3 regions of the Bacteroides sp. CAG:633 genome follow, and region 1 is predicted to be linked to each of the others. Evidence: riboswitches for the same ligand, from Rfam matches in the RefSeq annotation. Region 1 holds a riboswitch; each other region holds the start of a gene.
What was found. A riboswitch is a leader RNA that binds a small molecule or an ion and turns the genes downstream of it on or off. The one in region 1 is predicted to bind cobalamin.
Positions count from the first base shown of each region.

Region 1 (6,658 bases):
TCGGCTATTTGTGACAGCGTCACAATTTCGGGAATGTTTTTTTCTTTACGGATAAAACTGATGCAAGTATTCAAGGCTATACGGTAGATCCAAGTCGAAATTTTACATTCGTTTCGAAACTTGGGATAAGCCTTCCACAGGTTGATAACTACTTCCTGATACAGATCGTTAAGGGTAGCATGAGGTGTAGTGTACAGATAGCACACTTTATAAATGACACGCTCATATTCCTGTATGAGAGTTACGAATTCTTGCTCTACATGATCCATTCCTTTTCCTGTATCAGTTTTTGCTTATTTACTTTGTACTCTATTAGTAGTATTATGTCGGTAAAAATCACAATACGGAGAAAAAACGTTGTGGCAAAGATAGAAAGATAATGCTGAAAACCATATTGAGGTAACATAATTTGTGAAAAAATCTGCAAGGTTCTATCCAAGAATGGTGAACCTTGCAGATTAGGAAAAAGTGTTATGAAGGATTGTTGAAGATTAAGTCCAAAACAGGGATTGTTTGGGCTTTTTTCATAATATTCATGAGAGAACTCTAAAATCAGTTATAGAACTTTCTCATAGGAAAAACTCCAATGGGGTAGCAGGTCTGGTTTTCGATCTTTTTAACCAATTTGGATGTTTCACCACTGCAATCGTATATTAACAGATAATTTTTAGTGGGGATTTCGCTTTCGCTGTAGGCATTTGATACAGCAATATATAAGTATTGGTTCGTAGGATCAACAGCTACATTACAGTTCAGATACTCGCCATCAGGAGCATCTTGTTTTGTATCAATGTAGTCAACAGCTTTCCAGGTACTAAGTGACAGACGTCTCACTGTTGTACTGCCAGCTGCATAATACAGATAGTCGCCAGCCACTGCAATGCCGGGAGTGTTGAAGAATTCGGCTGAAATATCTTCTGCAATCTGTTTCTCTTTCGTAATTTCCCATTTATCCAAATCAACAAAATATAAATAGCTTTTCTTTTCACCTCCTCTGCCACAAGTAGCTAACATTACTTCACGTTCGCCAGTCTGGCAAATGCCGCTGATAAAATCTCCTTTCAGATCAGGCAATACACGGCTTACTTTGTTCATGCCTTTCGAAAACTCAATCAGGCGTGTGGTTTCCCAGAAACCTCCGCCGCCACAATACAGGTGGTCTCCTACACGAATAATACCTCGGGTACTGGCTACTCCTTCTACCGTATTGCCTTGGTTGCCGAAATGGAAGGAGCCTTCGATGATGTTCAAATCTCCCGTAGTACTGTCGAAGCGGAATACGCCTTGTTCATCAGAAAAGAAAATATTTTGTTCGTCGAGAACTGCAATATTCTCAAGAGGGGTAGTGATCGGCATCATTTCTTCTGGATCAAGGCTTCCTTCAGGACGATGAAACTTGAGCTCATCCATTTTATATGCTTTTTCCCGTTTTAAAGTGACAGCATCGGCTATAACCAGTACTCCATCTCCTTCTTCACCATTAGGACTGTAGATGCCGTTACTTATCAGGTAGATTTTTCCATTATACATATAAAGATCTTGAGCTTCATTTCCAAAGGCGGTTCCATTCACTTTTTTATAGCTGTTTTCTTCAATAGTACCTTCTGGGCTGATATAGGTGATAGTACTGTTTTGTGAGACACGTGCTCCCTGGTTCAGGATTATCACTCCATCCGGATGGGCATATCCGTCCAGATAGGTTGTCTCGTCGTTGGAGTTGTCGGAATCGCCGGGAGTTTCATCAATCGTATCGGAAGAACATCCGGTCACCAAACTCAGTGTACAGAAGCTGGCTATACAAGCCATCATGATTGTTTTATTTATTTTCATCTTTCAAGTCTCTTTATCAATTAATTTTCGGGATAGAAATAACATCCGGCAGGGAAGTTTGTATAATTTTCGTATTTGGCAGCAGGGGCATCCTTACTTGCGTTAAAATCGAATGCCCATATCTGGTTGGTTTGGAGCTGGGCATATGATTTGATGGTGTTGATGTATACCTGTCCAGTTTTAGGATGAACAGCTATGTTATTGTAAAGCATTCCTGCATTATTGTCTAAGGTATTCAAGTCACAAAGAATTTCTTCAGAATCAAGTCCGCTTGTTTCATCCAGTTCTGGATCATCATTGAAATTCATCTGGTAGATTGTTGTTCCATCAGCGTAGTAAAAAGTGTTTCCTTTAACAGCGAAACCCATACCAGATGAGCCAACCGAAGGCTGAACACTTATTTGACGTTGTATAGTTTCGCGGGTTGTCGGATTAAATTTGCTGATGGCGCTCTTACCGGCACCGAACGACATGACCCATATATCGCCGTCGTCGGCAGGCTTAATACCCAGTACCGTGTTGATTTGGCACGAGAGGGTATATGGGAAAAGTATTTTTTTCACAGAGTCGTCCTCTGGCGTAATTTCAATGATACCGCTGATTAATCCTGGTTTGTATGTATAAACCTTTCCATCTCTGGTGAAAAACTGAGATTTTGGGGCTTGTTCGGTTCCTTCTACAAATTTCAATTCTTTTGAAGACATATCCAGATGTTTAATTCCTTCATTGTCTCGAATGTATACGTGTTGCTCATCAATGACGGCAATGTGGCTTGGCCAATCTATTCCAGGAAGTTCGGCATTGCTGAATGCTATTTCTTTTTTTAATGTTTTGGCGTTTACTACTATCAGCATTCCGTCGTTGTCGAAGTGGCTGCCTACGGCATTCATGTCTCCGTTTTGTGAAATTATATAGATCTTTCCGTCGCAAAAGGCCATGTCTTGTGCAACGTTGCCAAGTTCGGTACCATTGACAGCTTTATAAGCATCATCGATGACATAGCCTTCAGGAGTGATGTACGTCAGCGAACCGTTTTCGGTTGTCATGTTACCTTCATTCAATACAAAAGTTCCGTTAGGGTCATCAAATGAGTTTAAACAGTATAAGTCAACCTTTGATGAAATTTTTTGTTCGCCTTCTCCTTGTACGTTTACTGTCAATGTAATTTTCGATACTGCATTTTCAGAAGCTTGTATACTGATGGAGTGGTTAGGTTCGTCTACTTGTGCGTTCCAGCCTTCGGGTAGTGTGGCAATGTTTATTGCATTCGCATTTTGGGCAGAATATTCTAATTGATAGCTTTGTCCAGGTATGACAAAGAAAGGGGTGGTCTCATCAAGTTGGGTTATCCATTCGAATTCTGGCGCAAGTGCTACAGGGGAATCCTTATCGTCACTACAGTTTGTAAAAAACAATACGTTAACAAATAAAATGACGGCCCATAGTGTCTTCAGCCTCATGTTAAATAAAACTTTCATTACTTTTTTGATTTAGATTAATAATTGATTATTAATAAAATAGCTTTTTAAAATCAACAGTTGGAGAAAGTTTAAGTGTTTCTTGAAGACTTGTCTGACATATAGATATAGCCATATAATCACAACAAATCACATATCATGTTGATGATATGATTTGAAAATGTGACCGGTAATCTTACAATAATGCAAATTATACAGGGCACAATAATTCATATCCCGAATTGAAGGATATGCAAACACTAAAAAATTATCCAGCATTCTGCTAATGCACCAAATCGAACTGTCCTCGCGTCCGATTTATCTTAAATGATGGCAGGTCTTCTGACTGACTCTCGCCTTTGACCCCTTTCCGGTTTTACCCAGTGGCATAAGTATTTGTCAAAGCGTTACAAAAAGAGTTTCACAGCAGCGGGACTGTTCGGGACTTTCACCCGATTCCCTTTTAATCCATGAAGCCGAACGGCTACACAGAACCAATCGGCCGCAAAGATAAAGAGAATATATGAAGCTAATCTATTGTTTTATTTTTATTTATCGGTAAAAATTTACCGAAGTATTGATTTAAAAAACTTTTGGAAAGAGAAACATTTTGGGAGGAGAGCCATGCTGCAGGTATAGATAGAATGTATCCAATAGACTATAAATGACGAGTGGACAGGTACTTACGCATTTCATTAATAGGAATCCCGCGACGTTGGGCGTAGTCTGCCAGTTGCTCTTGGTCGATTGTCCCTACTGAAAAATAGCATGCTTCAGGGTGGGATAGCATGAGACCGCAGACCGAAGCATGGGGATGCATGGCTCCATTTTCAGTGAGGGTAATTCCGATTTGTTCCATTTGCAGCAGTTTGTCCAGCAGAAAGCTGACTGATTGATCGGGCAATGAAGGATAACCTACTGCTGGCCGGATGCCTTGGAATTTCTCTGCCAATAACTCATCCATGCTCAATGATTCGTCTGGGGCATATCCCCATGCATATTTGCGTACATATTCGTGCATCTTTTCGGTTGCAGCTTCGGCCAGTCGGTCAGCTAAAGTTTGTGCTAACAGGTGTTGGTAAGGGTCCTGGCTAAAGTGGGTTTCTGCATCTTGGCCAGCTGTGGAAGCAAAGAGTCCAATTGTATCGGCAATGCCTGATGATAAAGGGCGGATAAAGTCGCTTAGACAGAGATAAGGACTCCCGTCGGCATGTGGTGTTTGTTGCCGAAGAAGGGGGAAGAGAATGTCTTCAATTATGATGTTATCTCCGTCTGAATTGGCACGGCATAGTCTGAAAAGGCTACGCGCTGTATATCCTTCTTCGTCAAAACGCTCAAGCATTCGGCAAGCTTCTTTATGGAGTTGCATAGCCTCGGCTGCTTTACTACGTTCGCTCTCGGGGAAGGATGCCAGCCACATGGCACGGCAAGAATCGCATCCGTGGATATTGGCTATTCCGGCAAAACGGGGCTGGAATCCCCAAGCATGGAAAAAGTAGATCCAATTGATGTAGGGGACTATGTCGCGGATACGGTAAGTCAGTATCATGTTTTGGCATTAAAAAGATTATCGTTCAAAACGTAATTCTTCTCCACGGTAACTGTCGTCGACCTGTTCTTCAGTGTAGACAGTATATCCATTGACAAATGTTCTTTCCACTTTCCAGTCAAAACTGCGTCCTTCGAGCGGACTCCAGCCACATTTGCTTTGAATGAGGTGTTTTTCCAATGTCCAGGGAGATTCAGGTCTTACTAATACCAGGTCGGCTCGGTATCCTTCACGAATAAAACCTCGCTCATGAATGCCGTATAACTGAGCTGGAGCATGACACATTTTCTGTACGACCTTTTCGATCGTGAAAACTCCCTCATTGACCAGTTGCAGCATGCTGACAAGCGAGAATTGTATCATAGGCATACCCGACATAGCTTTTAAGGCACCTCCTTTTTTCTCCGTGATGAGGTGAGGGGCATGATCGGTAGCAATTACGTCGATTACATCGTCATTGATAGCGGCACGCAAGGCATCGCGGTCAGCTTTGGACTTGACGGCCGGGTTACATTTGATAAGAGTGTTCAGTGTGCGGTAGTCGGACTGGCTGAAAAGCAAGTGGGCGACACAGGCTTCACCTGTAATTTTCTTGCTGCTGACAGAACCGGATTCGAGCAATTTAAGTTCGCGTGCGGTAGACAGATGGAGTACATGCAGTCGTGCTCCGGTTTCTTTTGCCAGCTGTACAGCCAAGTGCGATGAAGCATAACAGGCTGCCGAGGAACGGATGTTGGGATGTTTATTGACGGGTATATCATCTGCATCCGCGTATTGGGCTTTGTATTTTTCCGTGTTTAGGCGTATGATTGCCGGATCTTCGCAATGGACGGCGATGAGCATGTTTGTACTTCTGAATATATTTCGCAGACTTTCCTGACGGTCTACCAGCATATTCCCTGTACTAGAGCCCATAAAAAGCTTGATACCACATATACGATTGCGATCCAGTTTTTCAAATTCTGTATAATTATTGTTGGTTGCTCCAAAGTAACAAGAATGATTGACAATACATTTCTCGTTCAGCAAGTCCAGCTTGGCGTTCAGTGCATCCAGCGTAACAGTCTGCGGACTGGTATTGGGCATGTCCATGATGCTGGTTACACCGCCGGCAGCTGCAGCACGGCTTTCGCTTAATATGTCGGCTTTGTGTGTCAGTCCCGGATCGCGGAAATGTACGTGGTCATCGATAACTCCGGGAAGCAAATAACATCCGGTAGCATCAATGGTTTCATCGCAAGGAGCAGAAAGAGGTTTTCCGTGTGTCAGCACTTCGGTGATGTAGCCCTGATCGCTGATAACTATAGAACCTTGTACGGTTTCTCCTTCGTTGACGATAAGGGCATTATGTATAAGAGTACGTTTCATTTTGATGGTCGTTGAGCGTTTCTCTGATGTTTATTAATCATTTTCCTTTCGGATATTTTTTGAACCAACTGTCCCACTTTAGACGGATTACTCCGAAGACAGCTTCGCCAAAGATACTGCTGTTCATTTTAGAAGTCCCCAATTCGCGGTTGATGAAGATAACCGGAACTTCTTTGATCTGGAATCCACATTTGTAGGCTGTGAATTTCATTTCTATCTGAAAAGCGTATCCTTTAAAGCGTATACTGTCAAGCTGAATGGTCTCTAATACCTTACGGCGATAGCATACAAATCCAGCTGTGGTGTCGTGGATAGGCAGACCGGTGATAATACGGACATATTTGGACGCAAAGTAAGACATCAGCACGCGCCCCATAGGCCAGTTTACAACATTGACTCCGCTGACGTAGCGTGAGCCGATGGAAACATCTGCACCATTCTTGGCACAGGCTTC
Region 1 is NZ_FR883144.1:33,369-40,026, reverse strand. It holds gene QVP67_RS13810 (RNA polymerase sigma factor) at 1-269, opposite strand, end outside; gene QVP67_RS13805 (DUF5074 domain-containing protein) at 553-1,830, opposite strand; gene QVP67_RS13800 (DUF5074 domain-containing protein) at 1,851-3,308, opposite strand; cobalamin riboswitch at 3,603-3,802, opposite strand; gene QVP67_RS13795 (vitamin B12 dependent-methionine synthase activation domain-containing protein) at 3,946-4,836, opposite strand; gene QVP67_RS13790 (dihydroorotase) at 4,855-6,204, opposite strand; gene QVP67_RS13785 (polyprenol monophosphomannose synthase) at 6,242-6,658, opposite strand, start outside.

Region 2 (6,658 bases), on a different contig from region 1:
ATCCCAGTCGAAGTTTCCACTGTCTACGATACAGCCGCCTACGCTGGTGGCATGTCCGTCCATGTACTTGGTGGTAGAGTGAACCACGATGTCGGCTCCCCATTCGAACGGACGGCAGTTGATGGGAGTAGGGAAGGTGTTGTCCACTATCAGGGGCACACCATGTTTGTGTGCAATACGGGCAAACTTCTCGATGTCGAGCACCTCAAGAGCGGGGTTCGAGATGGTTTCGCCAAACAGGGCTTTCGTATTGGGACGGAAAGCGGCGGAGATTTCTTCTTCGCTGGCGTCAGGATTGACAAAAGTAACGTCAATACCCTGCTTCTTCATGGTGACACCAAACAGGTTGAACGTACCGCCATAGATGGCCGACGAGCAGACAAAGTGATCGCCCGCTTCGCAGATGTTGAAGATGGCATAATAGTTGGCAGCCTGTCCGCTGGACGTCAGCATGGCGGCTACACCTCCTTCGAGGGCAGCAATCTTGGCGGCAACAGCATCGTTGGTGGGGTTTTGCAGACGGGTATAAAAATATCCGCTTTCTTCGAGGTCGAACAAACGCGCCATCTGCTCGCTGGTTTCGTATTTGAAGGTTGTACTCTGGTAGATAGGGAGCACCCGCGGCTCTCCTTTTTTAGGAGACCATCCGGCTTGTACGCAGAGGGTCTCGGGCTTGAATTGTTTTGCCATAATGCTATCTATTTTTTTTAGTTTCTTATCAATTAACATGTAACTGCTCGCAAAAGTAAGGAAAATAATGTAATTTTGTCCGCAATGAAGGTTAAATGATAATTTATTGGTGCACAACCGTTCCAAAATATTGATTGTAGATTTATGATTCGTATTCTGTTCGTATCCTTTCTTTTGGTTGTATTTTCTTTTGCGGTTTCGGCGCAGGAGCAGTGCGACACTCCGAAAGCTGGTGAAGGTATTTCGACATTTCTTGAGCGCAACGGCCGACCGGGAAGAAGTTATTATAAGGAATTTCTTGAACTTAATAAAAAGGCCTTGCGTGGTAAGGAAGAGCTGCGTCTGGGCGTGAAATATCAGTTGCCGCCTTTGCATGCAAAAGGTAGCAGAGGAGGAGAAGATAGCAGGCACCGAAAATCGGGTAGCAGGAAAAGTGTGATTCACGAGCCGCTTTTCGGGAAGAGACTGGCGGATGTAAAGGTGACAGGCAACCGTCTGCAAGGAGCCTGCTTCTATGTAGTGAGTGGACACGGAGGTCCTGATCCGGGTGCGATAGGTCGGATTGGGAAAACCGAGCTGCACGAGGACGAGTATGCATACGATGTAGCGCTGCGACTGGCACGTAACCTGATGCAGGAAGGAGCCGAGGTGCGTATCATCATACAAGACGCCAAGGACGGTATCCGCAACGACCGTTATCTCTCGAACAGCAAACGTGAGACCTGTATGGGCGATCCGATTCCTTTGAACCAGGTAGCAAGGCTGCAACAACGTTGTGCAAAAATCAATGAATATTATCGCAAGGATCGTAAAAAGTATAAATATTGCCGGGCAATTTTTCTGCATGTAGACAGCCGTAGCAAGAGTGCACAGACTGATGTGTTCTTTTATTATGCTCCGCAGAGCACGCTGGGCAAGCGGCTGGCTACGGGGATGAAGAATACTTTCGAATCGAAATACGACCGGCATCAGCCCAACCGTGGTTTCGAAGGTACTGTCAGCTCGCGTCGTCTGTATGTGCTGCTCAATGCTTCGCCGACAGCTGTGTTTGTCGAACTGGGTAATATTCAGAATGCTTTCGACCAGCGTCGTTTTGTTCTTAGTTCCAACCGTCAGGCTTTGGCCAAGTGGATGATGGAGGGCTTTATCGCAGATTACAAACGCTCGAAATAGCAATCCCGATTCATCGCGAACCGGGACTGCCAATAGGGGTATTTACATTCTGAAGAGTTTATTCTTTGACAGGCTCACCATTTTCGTCCAAAATGACTGTCAACTCTTGTTCGTCTGTCGTGACGAGAACTAACTTGTAGATTTTCTTGCCTTCTGTTTCTTTCACATAGGCTTCTTTCACACTTGCGCCTTCGTTTGTTGCTGCCAGTTTCTCGACGAGGGATTGCGGCAGTGCTGAAGGATCCATTTTTACAAACTCATCTTGCGGAGCGGTAGCTTCCGTTGCGTTTTCTGTTACAGGTGGGGTTACTTCTTGTGCAAACGTTGCAAAAGTGCTTACTCCGAGAATCATCGCTACTGTTACTAATACCTTTTTCATAATCGTTTAAGTTTAGGTGAATATTCAGGTTTTATTTTCTCACTCATAAACTGTAGTGCAAAGGGAGTGCCAACAGAAACAGCGATTTGTGGCATACTGTATTTTGTCTGTTAATGTCTGTTTATGCTCTGTTGGACGATGCGACTGTATGTTTGTTGGATAAAAATCCTTTTTGGTTGTTTCTTACAAGATAGGGGAATTGTTTGAAAACAGGCTTTTAGGCTCTTATCTGGGCAGAAATGTTTTCTTTTTATTTCCATACCGCGTGTTCCAGTGCCAGATATGCAGTTCGGGCATCGCTTTCAGAAATGTTAGCCTGTACTTACGTTTGTTAGCAATATTGCTGCAAAAATCGGGCAGACGGTTGGCTGACTGGAAGTGGGGATATTGTAGAATCTGTGCTACAATGTTGGGGAATAATTACCCATTTGGCGGTATCTTTCGCCTTGTTTCCCATCTTTCGGCTGAAAAAACTTCCGGTTTCTTTCTCTGCCTTTTTGTTTTTTCTGCTATATTTGCCGCGAATTGGTTTCATGCGGATATTCATCTTCGTGAATTAAAAGGGAATCGGGTGAAAGTCCCGAACAGTCCCGCTGCTGTGAAGCTCCATTCAACGTTCCGACAATTACTCTTGCCACTGGTCAACTGAACTGGGAAGGTGTCGGAGCGGGAGTCAGTCAGAAGACCTGCCATTTTCATCAAAGGCCGTTTTTACTCGTGGGATAGAAAAGCGGTGCGAAAATATTCAGTAATTAAACTTTTTGTGGGAAAGGCATACCTGAGGAAGAGGTGTGTCCGCAAAATGCCGGCTGTAGCCTTCGGGAAGCCATATTGTGTGCGAACAGTGGTTTATTGGCCGGACAAAACAGGAAAAACAATGAAAACAGTGATGGAAACCAGTGACTTTACAATTGTGAAGCGGGACGGATCGGCCGACCGCTTCTCGCTCGACAAGATAATGAATGCCATTATCAAGGCATTCCGTTCGGTGAACGAGCCTGTCAGCCTGAGTAATGTTTCGAAAATCATCAGCCGGCTCGACCTGTACGACGGCATCAAGGTGGAAGAAATCCAGAACTTAGTGGAGGAAGCCCTGATGCGCGAGGGACATTATCGGGTGGCAAAGTCGTTCATGCTCTACCGGCAGCGTCATGCGGAGGACCGCGAGGTGATGGACGAACTGAAGTTCTTGTCCGACTATTGCGAGGCAACCAATGCCGCTACCGGTTCGAAGTACGATGCCAACGCCAATGTGGAGCATAAAAACATCGCCACGCTGATTGGTGAACTGCCCAAGTCGAACTTCATCCGCCTGAATCGCCGGTTGCTGACCGACCGCATGAAGAAAATGTATGGCAAGGAACTGGCGGACCAGTACCTTGACCTGCTGACTCACCACTTTATATATAAGAATGACGAGACGAGTCTGGCCAATTATTGTGCTTCCATCACGATGTACCCCTGGCTGACGGGCGGTACGAAGTCGATAGGCGGCAATTCGACGGCACCCACCAACCTGAAGTCGTTCTGCGGAGGCTTTGTCAACATGGTGTTCATGGTTTCGAGCATGTTGAGCGGAGCTTGTGCCACGCCCGAGTTTCTGATGTATCTCAACTATTTCATCGGGCTGGAGTACGGCCGCGAGTATTACAAGGAGCCGGAAAAGGTGGTGGACCTTTCGCTGAAGCAGCGTACGGTCGATAAAATCATTACCGATTGCTTCGAACAGATTGTCTATTCCATCAATCAGCCTACCGGAGCACGCAACTATCAGGCTGTCTTCTGGAACATTTCGTATTACGACCGTTACTATTTCGAAAGCCTGTTCGGCGACTTCTTTTTCCCCGACGGCAGCAAGCCCGACTGGGAGGGACTGAACTGGCTGCAAAAGCGGTTTATGAAGTGGTTCAACCGGGAACGTACCAAGACGGTGCTGACTTTTCCGGTCGAGACGGTGGCTCTGCTGAGCAAGGACGGCGATGTGCTGGACCAGGAGTGGGGCGATTTTACAGCCGAAATGTATGCCGAGGGGCATTCCTTCTTTACTTATATGAGTAGCAGTGCCGACTCACTGTCCAGCTGCTGCCGCTTGCGCAACGAGATACAGGACAACGGTTTCAGCTATACCTTGGGAGCGGGTGGCGTATCGACCGGTTCGAAGAGTGTGCTGACGGTGAATATCAACCGCTGTGTGCAGTATGCCGTCAATCACCAGCTCGACTACAAGACGTTTCTGACCGATGTCATCGACCTGTGCCACCGGGCGCAGCTGGCTTATAACGAGAATCTGAAAGCGTTGCACGAACATGGCATGTTGCCCCTGTTCGATGCTGGCTACATCAATATGGGGCGGCAATACCTGACGATTGGCGTCAACGGTCTGGTTGAGGCTGCCGAGTTTATGGGAATCAAGATCAGCGACAATCCCGATTACCTGCGTTTTGTGCAGACCATTCTCGGACTGGTCGAAAAGAAGAACAAGGAGTATCAGACGAAGAATGTCCTGTTCAACTGCGAGATGATTCCGGCCGAAAATGTGGGTGTGAAGCACGCCAAGTGGGACCTGGAAGACGGCTATTTCGTACCCCGCAGCTGCTATAACAGCTATTTCTACGTGGTCGAGGACGATTCGCTGAACATCATCGACAAGTTCAGGTTACACGGCGCTCCCTACATCGAACACCTGACGGGCGGTTCGGCTCTGCATATGAACCTCGAAGAGCACCTTTCGCAGGCACAATACCGGAAGTTGCTGAAAGTGGCGGCGGAAGAAGGATGCAATTACTTTACCTTCAACATCCCCAATACAATCTGCAACGAGTGTGGCTACATCGACAAGCGCTACCTGCGCGAGTGTCCCCATTGCCACTCCAGAAACGTAGACTACATGACGCGCATCATCGGCTATCTGAAGCGTGTCAGCAATTTCTCCGAGGCCCGTCAGCACGAAGCCGCCCAGCGCTACTATGCGGTGGCCGGCAACGAGTTAGATTGAAAGTTTTTAGTTTGTTGTTAATAAATAAGTTATGCTTAAGTATGTCAATGCCGGCATCGTGTTTCAGGAAATTCCCGATGAAGTGACGCTGTCCATCAATCTGTCCAACTGTCCTTGCCGTTGTCCGGGTTGTCACAGTTCGTACTTGTGGGGCGATGTCGGCAAACCTCTGACTCCTGTGGCATTAGATGAGTTTCTTGCGAAATATGCTTCGGACATAACCTGTGTCTGTTTCATGGGAGGCGATTCCGATCCGGCTGCTGTCAACGGATTGGCGGGCTATCTGCGCCAACGCTATCCGCAGCTGAAGGTGGCCTGGTACAGCGGACGCACCATCCTTTCACCGGCTATTTGCAGAAGCCGTTTCGACTATATCAAGATAGGCCCCTACATCCGGCATTTGGGAGGGTTGCGCCAACCTACCACCAATCAGCGCCTGTACAGGATAGGTACGGCCGACGAATTGATAGACATTACTTCCCGTTTCTGGAATCGCAACCGGCGCATCGGGTAATTCTTCTCCATTTTTTTCCCAGTTAGGCAATAATTTTTTCCTAACTGGGCAATATTTTTTTCCTAACTGGGAAAAAATCCGGCGGCAGTAGTTGTGTGGTATACTCGCGAGCGATGCTTGCACGGCTCGTGAGAAACACTTGTGTGGCTCGTGAGCGACACTTGCACGGCTCGCGAGCCATGCAAGCAATACTCGTGGGAGTTGCTGGCAAAACCCGTGGCAATTGCAAGTAAAACCCGAGGCATTTGCAGACAAAACTCGTGGACTTTTCAGGCAAAACCCGGCGGCATTTTGTTCAAATCCCGCCGACTGATTACCGACGTTGCGCGGCAAAAGTTGGTAGTTGCAGGCGCCATGTAGGACTTTAGTGGTGAAAGATGAATACGCGGATGCCTTTGAAGTGCGGATATACACATATAAAAACAGAATGCCGAAAATAGCCTTCACGCTTTCACCGGGTAATTTCTGACTGAAAATCAGTAGAATATGGTGAAAGATAAAGTTTCACCCCATTTTGGAGAATCATTAAAAATCCGCGTTCATCCGCCACCATTCGCGTCGTCCGCGTATCCATCTTTCACCACAATCCGCTTACTTTCAGCAGCTTATGGTGAAACTTCACCATGCGAACTCCTGACAACTACATGGCTTTTCTGCCGGTTTTTCCGTTACCTTTCACCGTAACTGATTTATTTTGAGAGGGTTGTGGTGAAAGGTGGCGATGGGATTTGTCCTTGATGGAAGGGATAACCTAAAAAAAATAATGTAAGCGTCATATTTCTTACACTGATTATTTCGCTAAAATGTTTTTTTTTGCAAAAAATGTACACTTATGATATTATCTAAAAGGCAGAAAATAATAACAGCCATTGTGACAGGAACTATAGTAGGGAGTGGATTATTCTTC
Region 2 is NZ_FR883138.1:20,636-27,293, forward strand. It holds gene QVP67_RS13235 (O-acetylhomoserine aminocarboxypropyltransferase/cysteine synthase family protein) at 1-690, opposite strand, end outside; gene QVP67_RS13240 (N-acetylmuramoyl-L-alanine amidase family protein) at 835-1,863, shown strand; gene QVP67_RS13245 (hypothetical protein) at 1,922-2,242, opposite strand; cobalamin riboswitch at 2,752-2,950, shown strand; gene nrdD (anaerobic ribonucleoside-triphosphate reductase) at 3,132-5,237, shown strand; gene nrdG (anaerobic ribonucleoside-triphosphate reductase activating protein) at 5,269-5,751, shown strand; gene nrfH (cytochrome c nitrite reductase small subunit) at 6,584-6,658, shown strand, end outside.
Region 2: another riboswitch for cobalamin. It lies ahead of nrdD (anaerobic ribonucleoside-triphosphate reductase); the one in region 1 lies ahead of QVP67_RS13800 (DUF5074 domain-containing protein).

Region 3 (6,658 bases), on a different contig from region 1:
TCATGGACCAATATACAGCAAAAGACTTTAAGAAAGGACAACCCCGCTGGTGTCCGGGTTGCGGTGACCACTTCTTCCTGGCTTCACTGCACAAAGCAATGGCAGAAATAGGCGTAGCTCCGTGGGAAACTGCGGTTATCTCCGGAATCGGTTGCTCCAGCCGCTTACCTTATTATATGAATACATACGCCATGCAGACCATTCACGGACGTGCGGCCGCCATCTCTACAGGAGCCAAGGTTGCCAATCCTCGTCTGACGGTATGGCAGATCTCGGGCGACGGTGACGGACTGGCCATCGGTGGAAACCACTTTATCCACGCCGTACGCCGCAACATCGACCTGAACATGATTCTGCTGAACAACCGCATCTATGGTCTGACCAAAGGACAGTACTCGCCTACCTCGCCCCGTGGCTTCGTCAGCAAGTCGTCGCCCTACGGCACTGTAGAAGATCCTTTCCATCCGGCCGAACTGTGCTTCGGCGCACGCGGACGCTTCTTTGCCCGCGCCGTGGCCACCGATGCTGCCGGTACGGTAGAGATTCTGAAAGCAGCTTACAACCATAAAGGTGCTGCCGTTTGCGAGATTCTGCAGAACTGCGTCATCTTCAACAACGGTACGCACGACGCTGTAGCCAAGAAGGAAGACCGCGCCAAGAACGCCATCTACCTGGAGCATGGCAAACCTATGCTGTTCGGTGAAAACAACGAATACGGACTGATGCAGGAAGGCTTCGGTCTGAAGGTAGTGAAGCTGGGCGAAAACGGCATCACGGAGAAAGACATCCTGGTGCACGACGCACACTGCATGGACAACACCCTGCAGCTGAAGCTGGCGCTGATGGAAGGTCCCGACTTTCCTATCGCACTCGGCGTGATCCGCGACGTGGAAGCTCCTACCTACGAAGAAGCCGTACACCAGCAGATCGAAGAGGTTTCGGCCAAGAAGAAGTATCACAACTTCGAAGAATTGCTGCTGACTAACGATACATGGGAAGTGAAGTAAGCCTATTGGCTTCTTCGCCCTCGTTACAACTATAACAGACGTGTCGGGATTCGGCACAGATGAGACTAGTTTCTCCGGATAAGGGGTTGCACAATCACCCCGATCTCTCTTATTTATCCGTTGCAAATGGTAAATCTGTGATGAATCCCGACACTTTTTTCTTTTTCCTTCATCTTCGCCTCTCCACTCACCTTTCACTATCTTTAGATAAGAAAGGATGCGGCTCGCCAATACAAAAATAAGCGAGCTTCTTTTTTGTATTGCTCTCACCTTTCACTATCTTTGCCCCCGAATTGGTTCCGTCTTGTCCAACCGGACGAGCGGATTAAAAGGGAATCGGGTGAAAGTCCCGAACAGTCCCGCTGCTGTGAAGCTCCAGTTTCAACTTATCGGAAAAGACTTTTATGCCACTGATGTTACATACATTGGGAAGGTTCCGGTAAGGGAGTCAGTCAGAAGACCTGCCATCATTCATGTTTGGTCGACCTCCAGGGTTAGGGAGGCCAATACGAACAAGTAAAAACAACAATTCAGAAAACTAAAAGACATGGTCAGATGTACTTTTCGACCTGTCATGCTTGTCTGTGCCTTAATAGGAAGCACTATATCCCTATACGCACAAAGCAAGTTAGACAGTTTGCAGCGTTTGGACGAGGTCGTCATCACGGCACGTTCCATTCAAAAGGAAGTCATACCCGTACAGCAACTTCAGGGCGAACAGCTACAACGGCTCGCCTCGCACAGTGTGGCCGATGCATTGCGCTACTTTTCGGGTATACAGATCAAGGACTACGGCGGTGTAGGCGGCCTGAAGACCGTAAACATACGCAGCATGGGCACCAATCATGTCGGCGTATTCTACGACGGCATCGAACTGGGCAATGCACAGAACGGAACAGTGGACCTGGGACGCTTCTCGCTGGACAACATGGAGAGTGTCACCTTGTACAACGGGCAGAAAAGCGCCATCTTCCAACCAGCCAAGGACTTCGGATCGGCAGGTTCCATCTATTTGCAATCGCGGACACCGAAGTTCGATGACAACGAGACCCATCGGGTGAAAGCCACTTTCAAGACCGGCTCTTTCGGTACCGTCAATCCGGCCTTGCTTTGGGAGCAGAAAGTGAGTGAAAAAGTCAATATGTCGCTTAGCGGCGAATACATGTACACCACCGGTCGCTATAAATTCACCTACCGCGTGGAAGAAGGCTACGACACCACAGCTGTCCGGCGCAATGGCGACGTCAATGCTCTACGACTGGAGAACGGTTGGTTTGGCAAGCTACCGCAAGGGCAGTGGAAGGCCAAGGCCTACTTCTACCGCTCCGAACGGGGCTATCCAGGTGCCGTGGTGCGCAACAAGTTCTCGCACGAAGATCGTCAGTGGGATACCAACGTATTTGTACAAGGCTCGCTCCGCAAGGACTTCTCCGAACGCTACAGCCTGATGCTGAACGCCAAGTATGCCTACGACTACCTGCACTACCTGGCCGATCCGCGACAGGACGAGGCCCTGATGTACATCAACAACCACTACCGTCAACAGGAAGCCTACGTATCGCTGGCGCAGCGTTATACACTGCTGCCGTCGTGGGACGTCAGTCTGTCGGCCGACTATCAGTTCAACCTGTTGAATGCCGACCTGAAAGACTTTGTCTACCCGCGCCGCCATACAGTGCTGGCTGCTGCCGCTACTTCCTTGCACCTGGGACGGGTGAAGATGCAGGCCAGTATTCTGGCTACCTTCGTCCACGACAACGTGGCCTCGGACACAACCGCTGCTGCCAATAAGATGGAATGGACGCCCACAGCCATTGCCTCGTGGCAGCCTTTCAGGCAGCACGACCTGCACCTGCGTGCTTTCTACAAGCGCATCTTCCGCATGCCGACGCTGAACGACCTGTATTACACCTTTATAGGCAACATCAACCTGAAGCCGGAATATACCAACCAATATAATATAGGTATCACGTATGGAAAAGACTTCCGTCATACCTGGCTACGGCACATCGAAGCCCAGGCCGATGTTTACTACAACGAAGTAGAAAACAAGATTGTAGCGACTCCTACATCTAACTTCTTCCGCTGGACTATGGTCAACTTGGGAAAAGTGGAAATCAGAGGAATAGACGTCGCCCTACAGACCAACTGGCAACCGGCACAGGACCTGACACTGACCACGCGCATGAACTATACATATCAGAAAGCACAGGACTTTACCGATCCGTCGAAACTGTACTACGGCGGACAGATACCCTACATACCCTGGCACAGCGGTTCGGCAGCCGTCAACCTGAACTGGAAGCAGTGGGAAGCCAGCTACAGCTTCATCTACACCGGCGAACGCTATTCTTCGCAAGCCAACCTGCCGGTCAATTACCAATTACCGTGGTACACCAGCGACTTCTCCGTCTCGCGCAACCTGCCGCTGCGCACGGGCGACATGAAGCTGACACTGGAAGTCAACAACCTGCTGAACCAGCAATACGAAGTAGTGTCGTGCTATCCCATGCCAGGCATCAACTTCAAAGCCATCGTGCAATATACATTTTAAAGGAAAAGAAAACTAAATAATCATCTATGTATGGCAAATAATAAACAGATAAACATCCAGCTGATACTGGGTAGCCTCTGGCTGATACTGAGTCTGTCAGCCTGCCGCGGCGACATCCCCATGATGCACACGGAAGAAGAATGGATTACTCCTCCTTATACAGGAAGCCCCATCAAAGGCTTTTTTCTGCTGAACGAAGGCAACATGGGCAACAACAAAGCCAGCATCGACTTCTTCGACTACACTACCGGGAAGTACAACCGCAACATCTATCCCCAACGAAACCCCTCCATTGTCAAGGAACTGGGCGACGTGGGCAACGACATAGCCGTCTACGGCAGTAAGTTGTATGCCGTTATCAACTGTTCGCACTACGTGGAAGTGATGGACGTACATACGGCCGAACACATTGCCAGCATCGACGTGCTGAACTGTCGCAACATCGTGTTCAACGACGGAAAAGCCTATGTCAGTTCTTATGCCGGCCCCGTTCAGATCGATCCTGACGCCCGTCCCGGAAAGGTAGTCGAAATAGATACTGCCAGCCTGAGTATTACACGCGAAGTCATCGTCGGTTATCAACCCGAAGAAATGGTCATCACCGACGGAAAACTGTATGTGGCCAATTCGGGCGGCTACCGTTATCCCAACTACGACCGTACGGTATCCGTGGTCGACCTTCAGTCGTTTCAGGTCATCAAGTCCATCGACGTAGCCATCAATCTGCACCGTATGGAGCTGGACCGCTTCGGACGGATATACGTCAGCTCGCGCGGCGACTACTACGGAACGGGGTCGGACGTGTTTGTCATCGACAGCCATACCGACCAGGTCATCGGCAACTTGGGCATAGCAGCCAGCGAAATGCACCTGTGCGGCGACTCCATCTACATGACCAGCGTAGAGTGGAGCTACGTGACGGAAAGCAACAGTATCGGATACGCCATCTACGACGTGCTGTGGCAGAAGATCGTTTCGCACAACTTCATCACCGACGGCACGGACAAGGAAATAGAAATCCCCTACGGTGTAGCCGTAAATCCGGAAACAAAGGAAATTTTTGTGGCCGATGCCACCAATTACGTTACTCCGGGCTATCTGTACTGCTTTAGCCCCGACGGAAAAAAGAAATGGAAAGTGATGACCGGTGACATACCCGCCCACTTCGCCTTTACGACCGAGCCATTTGAATAAACAATAAACTCATATATTCACCTAAAAACAATTGTATTATGAAAAAAGAAGTATTGAGCAAATCCCTGTGGGGGATCGCTTTATCGACTGTCCTTTTATCAGGCAGCCTTATATCGTGCAGCGACGACAACTCGGAACCCTATGTGCTCCAGCAGGCAGACATTACCGTCAACGTTCCGGAATCTGGATTCAAAGCAGTTGTCGACCAATTGTTCAAGATTGAAGTGAACAGCGTGTCCGACGAAGGTGTTACCTACACCTGGACTTTGGACGGCGAGACACTGTCCAACAGCAAACAGCTGGAATACATTTTCCCCAGTGCAGGCGCATACGAACTGATACTGACTGCAACCCAAGGAACAAGCAGTTTCAGCTATACTTTCCAGGTAACCGTAGGTTTCGATGACTCTATCACAACTCCCGAAGGAGCCAAAGCTTATATTACAAAGGTAATCGACTTTATGCCTGCCGTAGGACAGTACACCAACGTTCTGCCCTCATACGAAGAAGGCGACACGCAGGAAAACATGAACCAGAAAGTGCTCGACGCCATCGGAAACGGCAACCGTAGCATGATTTCGCTTGGTGGATACGGTGGTTATGTAACGGTAGGTTTCGACCACACTATCGAAAACAAAGCCGGCCTGCGCGACTTCCGCGTACTTGGCAACGCTTTCTATTCGGCCGCCAATCCCAATCCGGATGCTCCCGTAGGCGGTAGCTGCGAACCGGGCATCATCATGGTGGCCTACGACAAGAACAAGAACGGCGTGCCCGATGATGACGAGTGGTACGAAATAGCCGGAAGTGCCCATAACAATCCTGAAGGCGAAGCCTGGTATCAGATGGCCATTAATGCCGGAAACGATGTCAACACTTATAAGGACTATCAGATAACCTACTACCGCCCCGAAAAGGAACCAACCACTGCCGAAGAAAAAGAACAGTACATCCGCTGGGAAGATAATCAAGGAAACTCTGGATATAAGGTGAAAAACAGTTTCCACAACCAACCTTACTTCCCGCAGTGGTTCGAAGGCGAAAAGCTGACTTTCAACGGCACATGTCTGCCACAGAACGGTATCGATGAAAGCGGTAAAGGTACTTACTTCGTACTCTACAAATTCGGTTACGGCTATGCCGACAACGAACAAAACACCAAAGACGATGCCTGCATCGATATTGACTGGGCTGTCAACTCCAAAGGACAAAAGGTCAACCTGCCGGGTGTAGACTTCATCAAGATATATTGCGGTGTGAACCAGGAAAACGGCTGGTTGGGCGAATGCTCTACAGAGGTATCGGGCGTAGAAGATCTCCACATTTTGGGAGAAGAAGTTGCCACACGGGAGGACTAACTCCACACGCAGCTCAAACCAAATGGAAGAACACTGAAATACCCAGGTAATAATTGTATCACAGAATTATTATCACAATAACACTTTTTCTTTGTAAGGTAATCTCAAGTCTGCCTGCAGCTTAATAAAGCCAGGCAGACTTTTTTTGTAGAAAACAGAACATCTATCTGTGGAAAAATTCTACACTCCACACTTTTCCACACCTTTCCTCATTAAAGATTTTCCATCCGGCAAGCCAGCAGCACACTATCATTCAGCGACTTACAGAAATTCCATACAGATCATAGCAAGACTGGCATATAAATTGCAATTTTATTCAAGATGAAGTTTTCCCACATCCAACTGAGAGAGCATTTTATAAAGCAATAAAATATGAAAAGTCTAACTAGAAAGAGACAAGTAAAAACTTGCCTGAAAAAGTATCCGGCTATTTTATGCGGACTTATCTTCCTGCTGACAGGAAACCTTTCCACATGGGCCTATGAGAGTAAGAACCAACCCGATTCTGTCTTCCTCGACACAACCGAAGATCTCGTCACCGACCA
Region 3 is NZ_FR883048.1:6,051-12,708, reverse strand. It holds gene QVP67_RS06405 (2-oxoacid:ferredoxin oxidoreductase subunit beta) at 3-1,007, shown strand; cobalamin riboswitch at 1,285-1,490, shown strand; gene QVP67_RS06400 (TonB-dependent receptor) at 1,582-3,561, shown strand; gene QVP67_RS06395 (YncE family protein) at 3,592-4,755, shown strand; gene QVP67_RS06390 (PKD domain-containing protein) at 4,794-6,113, shown strand; gene QVP67_RS06385 (SusC/RagA family TonB-linked outer membrane protein) at 6,486-6,658, shown strand, end outside.
Region 3: another riboswitch for cobalamin. It lies ahead of QVP67_RS06400 (TonB-dependent receptor); the one in region 1 lies ahead of QVP67_RS13800 (DUF5074 domain-containing protein).